DNA from 2 places in the Candidatus Symbiopectobacterium sp. genome. Region 1 is predicted to be linked to the other one. Evidence: predicted binding sites of a transcription regulator. Region 1 holds the regulator's gene; the other holds the start of a gene.
What was found. The regulator PurR, encoded in region 1, represses purine synthesis genes. The targets are predictions, from matches to a motif close to CANGCAAACGTTTGCNTG.
Positions count from the first base shown of each region.

Region 2: the regulator PurR is predicted to act here: its motif matches at 4,261-4,278, upstream of carA (glutamine-hydrolyzing carbamoyl-phosphate synthase small subunit).

Region 1 is NZ_JAHWCO010000053.1:7-5,413, reverse strand. It holds gene QZ506_RS01780 (MATE family efflux transporter) at 1-1,087, opposite strand, end outside; gene QZ506_RS01775 (riboflavin synthase subunit alpha) at 1,550-2,200, shown strand; gene cfa (cyclopropane fatty acyl phospholipid synthase) at 2,269-3,420, opposite strand; gene purR (HTH-type transcriptional repressor PurR) at 3,976-5,001, opposite strand.
Region 2 is NZ_JAHWCO010000693.1:6,586-12,793, reverse strand. It holds gene carB (carbamoyl-phosphate synthase large subunit) at 1-2,875, opposite strand, end outside; gene carA (glutamine-hydrolyzing carbamoyl-phosphate synthase small subunit) at 2,890-4,038, opposite strand; gene dapB (4-hydroxy-tetrahydrodipicolinate reductase) at 4,484-5,302, opposite strand; gene ispH (4-hydroxy-3-methylbut-2-enyl diphosphate reductase) at 5,589-6,208, opposite strand, start outside.

The DNA of each region.
Region 1 (5,407 bases):
GATAAATCGCGGCCAGAAGCATCAACTGCGCCGCCATAGCGACCACTTCAGTGTTTTTGTTATACAACAAGGCGATCTGCTCACGCAGCAACGCGGTGAAAATAGCGGTACAACAGGCCAGCATCACGCCGGTTGCGATGCCGGTGTAGGCCGCAACACGAGCATCTTCCATGGAGCCTTCCCCCAGCCGGTGACCAACGCGGATCGTCGAGGCAATGCCGATAGACAACGGCAACACGAACATCAGAGAACTGAAGTTCAGTGCTATCTGATGCCCGGCAACATCAATGACGCCGAGCGGCAGGATCAGCAGGGCGACGATGGCAAACAGAGATACTTCGAACAGCAGGGCGAGCGCAATGGGCAAACCAAGCGAAAACAGATGCCGCATGGCGGAGAAATCAATCTGCCAGCGCTGCCACTTGATATCGCGAAGCCAACGTGCGTGCATACTGTAAAACGCCATCATCAGCATCATGATCCAATAGGTAGAGGCTGTCGCGACGCCGCAACCCACACCGCCCAGTTCGGGCATGCCAAATTTGCCGTAGATAAAGATGTAGTTCAGCGGAATATTGATCAGCACGCCAATAAAGCCAATCACCATGCCCTGCTTGGTTTTGGATAACCCCTCACACTGGCAGCGCAGCACCTGATAGAACAGATAGCCCGGTACTCCCAGCAGCATCACGTGCAGATAGCCGATGGCAACATTCGCGAGCTCCGGTGAGTCGGTATGCATCATGGCAATAACATGCTTGCCGTTATACAGCACTATCATGGTGATAACCGCAACGATCGCGGCCAAAATAAACGCCTGCTGAACCTGATGGGCGATGCGCGGGCGTCGGCCAGAGCCGTTGAGTTGGGCTACCACGGGCGTGAGCGCCATTAATAAACCATGTCCAAACAGGATGACCGGTAACCACACGGAGGTACCGACTGCAACCGCTGCCATATCGGTGGCGCTATAAGCACCCGCAATAATGGTGTCAACGACACCCATGGAAGTTTGGGAAACCTGCGCAATAATAACAGGAACCGCGAGCGTTAACAGGCTCCGAGCCTCTAACAAATATTTCTGCACGCAAACACCTTCCTTGAATTGTTAAAACGAAAAACTGGAGTCGATACCCCCTCGCTTTCTGTTATACGGCAGCACTGCGAGGTGGCGCATTGCTTTTCCAGCAGGGGGTTGGGATGAATGAAAGTAAACAACCGCAAGCGAGATAACGAGCACAAATGGCTTTCGAAGCCATCCATCTGAGATGGAAAATCAATCGATGACAGAACGTTGTTCCAGTGTAGCTGCTTGGCATAAGTAAACCAACTTCTTCGTAAGATATTGTGTCAATGAAGAGGTTCTGTTGTCTTATCGGATTTGTCAGGTGACAAAGGCGGGAATGCGTTTGGTTTTCCAGTCGTTATGAGGCAAACTGCAAAATGATTTGTCAGCCTTTATTCCCTCGCAGCGTGCCACGTTAGCGTAGGGGGAGATACTGGCACAGTAGAATTCAGTTATTTCACTGATTTATTATGAGGCAAGCGTATGTTTACCGGTATTGTTCAAGGCACCGCGCCGGTGGTGTCCATCGATGAAAAAACGAACTTCCGTACGCATGTGGTAAAACTTCCTCCCGAATTACTGACCGGCCTAGTGACAGGTGCCTCGATCGCCAATAACGGCTGCTGCCTGACGGTGACGGCAATTGATGGCGATCGGGTCAGTTTTGATTTAATGAAAGAGACGCTGCGTCTGACCAACCTGGGCGATATCACGCCGGGCGATCTGGTTAATATTGAACGTGCCGCAAAATACGGCGATGAGATTGGCGGACATGTTATGTCCGGGCACATTATGTGCACAGCCGAAGTGGTTAAAATTCTTACCTCGGAAAACAACCACCAGATTTGGTTCCGACTCTCCGATGAATCGCAGATGAACTATGTGCTGCACAAAGGTTTTATCGGGATTGATGGCATCAGTCTCACTGTGGGTGAGGTGACTCGCAGCCGTTTCTGCGTGCATTTGATTCCCGAAACGCTGCAACGCACCACGCTCGGCCAGAAGCGATTGGGGAACCGGATCAATATCGAAATCGACCCGCAAACTCAGGCTGTTATCGACACGGTTGAACGTGTGCTGGCACAGCGTCAGGCACAAGAGGCCGCAACGGCAAATGCCGCGCAGAGCGCCTGAAGCATGAGCTGAAAAGGCGATAAAAAATGCCGTAACCCCTTTGATGTACGGCGTTAAGCTGACCGAAATCAGCGCGCTACACGCACGCCACCTTCAATCCCTTGGGGGCTAAACAAGACCTGCCACAGTTGAATGTTTCGCGCGCGAAACGCCCCGGCGCAGGCATTCAGGTAGTAACGGAACATACGGTTAAAACGCGGCGAATAACGGTCCGCTAACTGCGGCCAACTGGCTACAAAGCGATCGTGCCAGGCCATCAAGGTTTTATCGTAATCGGCCCCAAAATTGTGCCAATCTTCCATCACCAGATAAGGTTCACTGTGTGCGGCAATGTGGCGCACGGAGGGCAGGCAGCCGTTTGGGAAAATATATTTGTTAATCCAGGGATCAACCTGCGAATCGGTTTTATTTGCCCCAATGGTATGCAGCAGAAACAACCCTTCGGGTTTGAGATTTTTGCTGACGACGCGAAAGTACGTATCATAATTTTTCGGTCCAACGTGCTCAAACATGCCGACAGACACGATGCGATCGAAATGTCGGTTAAGGTCGCGATAATCCTGCAATTCAATGGTGACGTTGAGATCGCTACAGCGCGCCTGAGCCAGTTTTTGCTGCTCACGCGAAATGGTCACGCCGTAAACCGATACGCCATAATGGCGTGCCGCATAGGCGGCCAGCCCGCCCCAGCCGCAGCCAATATCCAACAGGGTCATGCCTGGCTGAAGCTGAAGTTTTTCGCAAATTATGCGCAGTTTGGCCTGTTGCGCCTGTTCTAGGGTAGTGGACTCTTTCCAGTAGCCGCAGGAGTATTGCATATGCGTGTCGAGCATCAGGCTAAACAGATCGTTGCCCAGATCGTAATGCTCCTTGCCGACGATCCAGGCTCGCTTGCGGGATTGCAGGTTAATCAAGCGCGCAGCGACAATGTGCAAAATGTCTTTAAGATGATGGGTGGCCCTTTTCTCAAGCCCCGCGCGTAAAATACGCCGAAAAAAACAGTCTAAACGATCGCACTCCCACCAACCGTCCATATAGCTTTCACCGAGTCCCAGGGAGCCTTCACGCAGAACGCGCTTGTAGAAATCAGGGTTACGTACCCGAATATCAAACGGGCGTGAGCCATTGATTTTGATATCGGCGATAGCCAATAACGCGTGTACGATCCGGAACCAGGACGTGTTATGTTCTGCCAGTTCCTCTACATATGACGAACTCATAACTTCCCCCAACCTTGCCAGACAGCGCCGCAAGGAACAGCATAGACAGTCTCTCATCAACCCGAACGCTGCGGGTTGCGCGTAGCGTGTTCGAATCACGGGCAGGTTACCCGTTGTTCAAATAGTAAGCGGTTGCATTCGTGCGCAGCCGTTTATGCTTGCCCGTTGCACAGCGGCAGCGGGCATAACATCCATCGTCTACTCTCTGGATACCAGAGGGACTGAAGTGTCAACACCGGCACGTGGTAACACGTAGGGGCACATATCCTGATACGCAGTCGTGCGTTCGTTATAATAAGGATAAGTGTAGGGATATTGTCCGAATGAAAAACAGTGTACGACTGCTTCAATCAGAGGACAAGTCAAAATTGATTGATGCAGTCATGAAGAATCTACAAATCAACGCGCTATACCCGTCATACTTCAAGTTGCAGGTGCGTTGTCTGCACTCGCTCACCCGAATCACTTACTTTAGTAAGCTCATCGTGATTCCCTCATTTGCGGCCTTCCCGTAACTCTAATTATTTAGGGCATATAAGAAAATCGTCTTAAACATCAAAGGCGGTAGTCGCGGAAAGGGCCGTCACCCACAGAACGACGCTCGATAAGCGTTGGGTGAACCTCAGTCATCTGCGCATCTTCGCGCTTACTGGTGATGCGATCGAGCAGCATGGTAAAAGCCGATTGGCCCAAATGCTCTTTTGGCTGGTGGATCGTGGTTAAGGCAGGCGTGAAATAACGTGCATGGCGAACATTATCGTAGCCAATCACGGAAATATCTTGCGGTACGAGTAGTCCGAGCTCATCTGCCGCGCAGATGGCGCCCATGGCCATGATGTCACCGCCGCAGAAAATAGCGGTCGGGCGCTGTTTCTGCGCCAAAATGTGGTGCATGGCTTTATAACCGGATTCCGGCTCGAAATCGCCCTGAACAATCCATTCATCGTGAACGGTGATATCCGCTTCCTGCAAGGCTTTGAGAAAACCCAGATAACGCCCGCTGCCCGTGTTGCGTTCCTGAATACCGGGAATAGCGCCGATGTCGCGGTGGCCACGTTCAATCAGGTAACGCCCAGCCAGATATCCTCCTTCAAAGGCGTTATCAATGATAGTGTCAGTGAAATCGCCGCGTGCCTGACCCCAATCCATCACTACCATGGGAATGCTGCGGTAATCGGCCAACATGCTCAGCAGTTCAGGCGGATATTCCGCACACATTACCAACAGACCATCAACCCGTTTTTGCGCCAGCATGGAAAGATAGGCCCGCTGTTTTTCCAGGTTATTATGCGAGTTACACAGAATCAGGGTATAGCCTTTTGCATAACAACTGTTTTCAACCGCTTCGATAATTTCCGCAAAGTAGGGTGCTTCGCTCGAGGTGGCGAGCAGACCGATGGATTTGGTGTGGTTTACCTTTAAGCTCCGAGCCACTGCGCTCGGGGAGTAGTGTAATTCCTTGATGGCTTCCCGCACGGCCGTTTTGGTCTCTTCGGCGACGAAACGTGTTTTATTGATGACGTGAGAGACGGTTGTTGTTGAAACGCCAGCACACTTTGCCACATCTTTGATCGTTGCCATCTAAACATGACTCCTGAACCTACTTGTTACGGCAGTATATAGTTTGTTAATCGTTTGCTTTTGCGTAATGTTCTCTTTCCGATGGTATAAACAGGATATCAGAAGGAGACTGCAGAAATAATTTGTACCTAAAGGGGACGCGTTGATCCCATCGAAGATGACGTGTTCGGACACCGACGCAACGCACGGTAAACTGCAAATTTTGGCTGATTTGCCGCGAAAGTGAAAGGGATAATTGATTTAATTAGTGCAGCCGGGATCGGAGATTTTCCCTATATACCCGTGATCATTGAAGATGCTTGATTTTACGCGGTAAGAAGATCATGCTCACCCACTATGAAGATATTTATTACCGACAAGCAAAAAGCCGAACTCGAACACCTTCATGACACCAGTCGTGATAAGC
Region 2 (6,208 bases), on a different contig from region 1:
CCACAACCCGTGCTTTATCGCCTTCACGAACCGAGAGCAAGGCACGTCCTGATTTCTTCATCGGTGAGTTGCTGCCCAGCATCGCCTTGGCGAACGCTTCGGAAAAGGTGCGACCCACACCCATTACTTCGCCGGTAGAGCGCATTTCTGGCCCTAAAATCGGGTCAACGCCGGGGAACTTGTTGAACGGCAGCACCACTTCCTTCACAGAGTAATACGGTGGGATAACTTCTTTGGTGACACCCTGCTCCGTCAGCGTCTTGCCTACCATCACGCGCGCGGCCACTTTCGCCAACGGTACACCGGTCGCCTTGGAGACAAATGGAACGGTGCGCGCTGCACGTGGGTTCACTTCAATCAGGTAGACTTCGTTGTTCTTCACAGCGAACTGCACGTTCATCAACCCACGCACGCTCAGTTCGAACGCCAGTTTTTCTACCTGCTGGCGCATCACATCCTGAATTTCTTTGCTCAGCGTATAAGCCGGCAATGAACAGGCAGAGTCACCGGAGTGCACGCCCGCTTGTTCGATGTGTTCCATTATGCCGCCAATCAGCACGCGCTCGCCGTCACAGATAGCGTCCACGTCCACTTCAATGGCATCATCGATGAAACGGTCCAGCAGCACCGGCGCATCGTTGGACACGCTGACCGCGCTCTGGAAGTAACGGCGCAAATCGACTTCGTCGTAAACGATTTCCATCGCACGGCCGCCCAGCACGTAGGAGGGACGAACCACCAGCGGATAACCGATGCCGCGCGCTTTTTCCACCGCTTGCTCGATGGAGGTGACGGTGGCATTTTCCGGCTGTTTCAGGCCCAGACGATTCACCACCTGTTGGAAACGCTCACGATCTTCTGCACGGTCAATAGCATCCGGGCTGGTGCCAATAACCTGCACACCCGCAGCTTCCAGCGCACGCGACAGTTTCAGCGGCGTTTGGCCACCATACTGCACGATAACGCCTTTCGGTTTCTCGATACGGACAATTTCCAGCACGTCTTCCAACGTGACGGGCTCGAAGTAGAGACGATCAGAGGTGTCATAATCGGTTGAAACCGTTTCCGGGTTACAGTTGACCATGATGGTTTCATAACCGTCTTCACGCAGCGCCAGCGCCGCATGCACACAGCAGTAGTCAAACTCGATGCCCTGTCCGATACGGTTCGGCCCGCCACCCAACACCACGATCTTGTCGCGATCCTGATTCGGATTAGCTTCGAACTCTTCATCGTAAGTGGAGTACATATATGCGGTATCGGTAGCGAACTCTGCCGCACAGGTATCGACACGTTTGTAGACCGGGTGCAGATCATATTTGTCGCGCAGTTTGCGAATTTCGTTTTCAGACACACCGGCCAGCTTCGCAAGACGCGCATCGGCAAAGCCTTTACGTTTCAGGGTGCGCAGGAAATCGGCCGTCAGTGCCGTTGCGCCCTTCCCAGCAACCTGCTCTTCGAGACGCACCAGCTCTTCAATCTGCACCAGGAACCAGCGATCGATGTTGGTCAGGTTAAACACGCCATCCACAGACATGCCAGCACGGAAAGCATCTGCCAGATACCAGATACGCTCAGCGCCCGCGTCTTTCAGTTCGCGGCGAATTTTGGTCAGCGCTTCCGGATCGTCCAGATCCACTTTCGGATCGAAGCCCGTTGCTCCGACTTCCAGACCACACAGCGCTTTTTGCAGCGACTCTTGCTGGGTACGGCCAATCGCCATCACTTCACCGACCGATTTCATTTGGGTGGTCAGGCGATCGTTGGCACCAGCAAATTTTTCGAAGTTAAAGCGCGGGATCTTGGTAACAACATAGTCAATGGAGGGCTCGAACGATGCCGGGGTACGACCACCGGTGATATCATTCATCAGCTCATCCAGCGTATAGCCCACGGCCAGCTTGGCGGCAATCTTGGCAATCGGGAAACCCGTCGCTTTGGAAGCCAGCGCGGAGGAGCGCGATACACGCGGGTTCATTTCGATAATGATCAGGCGACCGGTTTTCGGGTTAACCGCAAACTGCACGTTGGAACCGCCGGTTTCAACCCCGATTTCACGCAGTACCGCCCTGGAGGCGTTACGCATGATTTGGTATTCCTTGTCCGTCAGGGTTTGCGCTGGCGCAACGGTAATGGAGTCACCGGTGTGGATACCCATGGCATCCAGGTTTTCAATGGAACAGACAATGATGCAGTTGTCTTTTTTATCGCGCACCACTTCCATTTCATACTCTTTCCAACCGATGAGGGATTCATCAATCAGCAGCTCTTTGGTCGGTGACAGATCCAGACCGCGCGCGCAAATTTCTTCAAACTCTTCACGGTTATAAGCGATACCGCCACCGCTGCCGCCCATGGTAAAGGAGGGACGGATAATGCAGGGATAGCCCACATCGGCAGCCACGGCCAATGCTTCTTCCATTGTATGCGCGATGCCGGAACGCGCGGTTTCCAGGCCAATTTTCTTCATGGCGATATCGAAGCGGCGGCGATCTTCCGCTTTATCAATAGCATCGGCGGTCGCACCGATCATGGTGACGCCAAACTCCGCCAGCACGCCCTGCCGCTCAAGCTCGAGCGCACAGTTCAGCGCTGTCTGCCCGCCCATAGTCGGCAGCACCGCATCAGGACGCTCTTTTTCGATGATTTTACGCACCACTTCCCAGTGGATCGGCTCGATGTACGTCGCATCGGCCATTTCTGGGTCGGTCATGATGGTCGCCGGGTTGGAGTTCACCAGAATGACGCGATAACCCTCTTCACGTAACGCTTTACACGCCTGCGCACCAGAGTAATCGAATTCACAGGCCTGACCGATAACGATCGGGCCGGCACCAAGGATCAGGATGCTTTTAATATCAGTACGTTTTGCCATTTTTCTGCTCCCGATTATTTACCATTGGCACGATAAGAGTGAATCAGTTCGATAAAGTGATCGAACAAAGGGGCCGCGTCGTGCGGACCAGGGCTTGCTTCCGGGTGTCCCTGGAAACTGAATGCCGCTTTATCCGTGCGATGAATCCCTTGCAGGGAGCCGTCAAACAGAGATTTATGCGTCGGGCGCAGCGTTGCTGGCAGTGAGTTTTCATCCACCGCGAAACCGTGGTTCTGCGCGGTGATCATCACACAGTCGGCATCCAGATCTTTCACCGGGTGGTTACCACCGTGGTGACCAAATTTCATTTTGACCGTTTTAGCACCGCTTGCCAGCGCCAGCAGTTGGTGACCCAGGCAAATGCCAAATACCGGAATATCGCTCTCCAGGAAGGCTTTGATCGCCTTGATGGCGTAGTCACACGGCTCCGGGTCGCCAGGGCCGTTGGAGAGGAAAATCCCGTCCGGATTCAGTTTGAGCACTTCTTCAGCAGAGGTCTGGGCAGGCACAACCGTCAAACGGCAGCCACGATCGACCATCATACGCAGAATGCTGCGCTTCACTCCGTAGTCGTAAGCCACTACGTGGTACGGCAACTCACTTTCCGCTTTAGCAGCAGGCAGGTCGCCGGTCAACGTCCAGCTACCTTGCGTCCAGCCATAACGTTCCTGCGTCGTCACTTCTTTTGCCAAATCCATGCCTTTCAGGCCAGGGAACGCTTTGGCTTTTTCCAATGCCAGTGCCGCATCCGGCGCATCCCCGGCAATAATGCAGCCATTCTGCGTCCCTTTCTCACGCAGCAAGCGAGTCAGCTTACGCGTATCGATATCGGCGATGGCAACGATGTTATTGCGTTTCAGATAATCTGAGAGGCTCTCTTCATTACGGTAGTTGCTGGCAATCAGGGGCAGATCGCGGATAACTAGGCCTTGAGCATGAACAGAGGGGGACTCTTCGTCGCTGGCGTTAGTGCCGACATTACCAATATGGGGATAAGTGAGAGTGACAATCTGGCGGGAATAGGAAGGATCAGCGAGGATTTCTTGATAACCGGTCATCGACGTATTGAAGACCACTTCCCCCACTGCCGTTCCCTCTGCCCCGATGGCACGACCGTGGAATTGGGTTCCGTCTTCCAGAACCAATAGCGCTGACTTAATCAAAACACCCTCCAATGAATAAACAATCATTTTATCCGCATATTAATTCAGATTAGCCACTCCAAATCAATGCAAAAATTACCTTTTCGGTAAACTTTTGGCAAATTGCGCGCATTTTAATGATGGTCGTTCAAATTGTCCACTCTAACCGCTATTTTTCTTCATTTTTTATGGCTTACGGCGTCACCGACTTACCACAGCCACAAAAGCAGCCATCAAAAAGGCAAAGTAAAAGGTTGCCTGGTGACATTATTAGTCAGAAGGAAATATTTGACCAGTAGATGCCTGACAGGGCAATAGGTGGTTAAAAAAACGCCAACACAATCTTTATAAAGGAAAGAAAATAAAAACTTACATCGACCACGACATAATAAAATAACAAAATACATATACTTAAAAAGTATGCAAAATAAGTAATTAAATTCAATAAGTTAAACAAAATACAAAATCAAATATTATTGAGAGAAAGCACATCACTCATATCGAAAAGACCTGATTTATTACCCTTCAACCAAATTGCCGCACGAATAGCACCATTAGCGAAGGTCATACGGCTGGAAGCCTTATGGCTAATCTCAATGCGCTCACCAACATCCGCAAACATTGCAGTGTGCTCACCGACGATATCTCCGGCACGCAAGCTGGCAAAACCTATACTGTTTGGCACACGTTCACCGGTGTGGCCCTCACGCGCATAGACCGCGCAGGTTTTCAGGTCGCGACCTAACGCTCCTGCAATGGCTTCTCCCATGGCTAACGCCGTCCCCGACGGGGCGTCCACTTTATGGCGGTGGTGCGCTTCCAGGATCTCGATATCCGTGTAATCGCCCATCACGGTGGCCGCTTTCTCCAGCAATTTCAGCATTACGTTGACACCCACACTAAAGTTGGCGGCAAACACAATGCCAATCTCTTGTGCAGCCGCACTGATAGCCGCTTTGCCTGCATCATCAAAACCAGTGGTACCGATAATCATGCTCTTACCATGCTGGCGGCAGAATGCCAGATGCGCCAATGTGCCTTCCGGGCGCGTGAAATCGATGAAGACATCAAAATCATCACGTACCGCATCCAGCGAATCCTGCACAATAACGCCCAGCGTGCCCAGTTCGGCCAGTTCTCCGGCATCAACGCCAACCAACGATGAGCCCTCACACTCTAGCGCAGCACCGAGTACAGCACCCTCCATCTGCGAAACAGCCTGGAGCAGTTGACGCCCCATTCGACCACCGGCACCGGCAATCGCTACACGTATTGCATCCTTCATCGTCATCTCTCTTTTTCACTTGCGCCGTAAAAACGTTCTCAGGTTAGCGGGCCAACGCGATGGCTGCCAGCGGATTTCACGCAGGATTAGAAATTTCTGACAAAAAGGGGGAATAATCAGTAAAAGCTATCCGTCAGAAGGCATTCACTACACGCTGACAGATAAATATCCCCAAATATGTAACGCATAATCATGCAGTTTTTATGCATTCGAAAAAGGGGGATAATTCAGATAAAAAATAGCAGGGATAACACCCTGCTATTTTTTACTCTACCTCATGCCAGTATCAGTCGATCTGCTTTACTTCCACGCGCAGCTCTTTTGGTACTTCAAAGACAATGTTCTCTTCACGGCCTTCCAGCTCGAGCGCGACTTTACCCCCGAAGGATTTAAGGCGTTCAATCACCTGCTGAACCAGAATGTCCGGTGCAGACGCACCCGCCGTTACACCGATACACGCCACATCCGTGAGCCAGCGCTCCTGAATATCGTTCGCAGAATCGATAAGGTAAGCGGGAATGCCGGCACGCTGAGCCAGTTCTGCCAAGCGATTGGAGTTGGAAGAATTTTTCGACCCCACCACCAGCACCACGTTTGCGCGCTCCGCCAGATAACGCACCGCTTCCTGACGGTTCGTGGTGGCGTAGCAGATATCGTCTTTACGTGGGCCGATAATTTGTGGGAAACGCTCACGCAGTGCATCGATTACCGCGGAGGTGTCATCCACCGACAGCGTGGTTTGCGTCATAAAGCAGAGGTTACCCTCATCTTTAACCTGCAAATTCCACACATCTTCCGGTGACTCCACCAGATACATGCCGCCATCGTCGTTGCTGTACTGCCCCATGGTGCCTTCTACTTCAGGGTGCCCAGTATGGCCGATCAGGATAGCTTCTACCCCTTTAC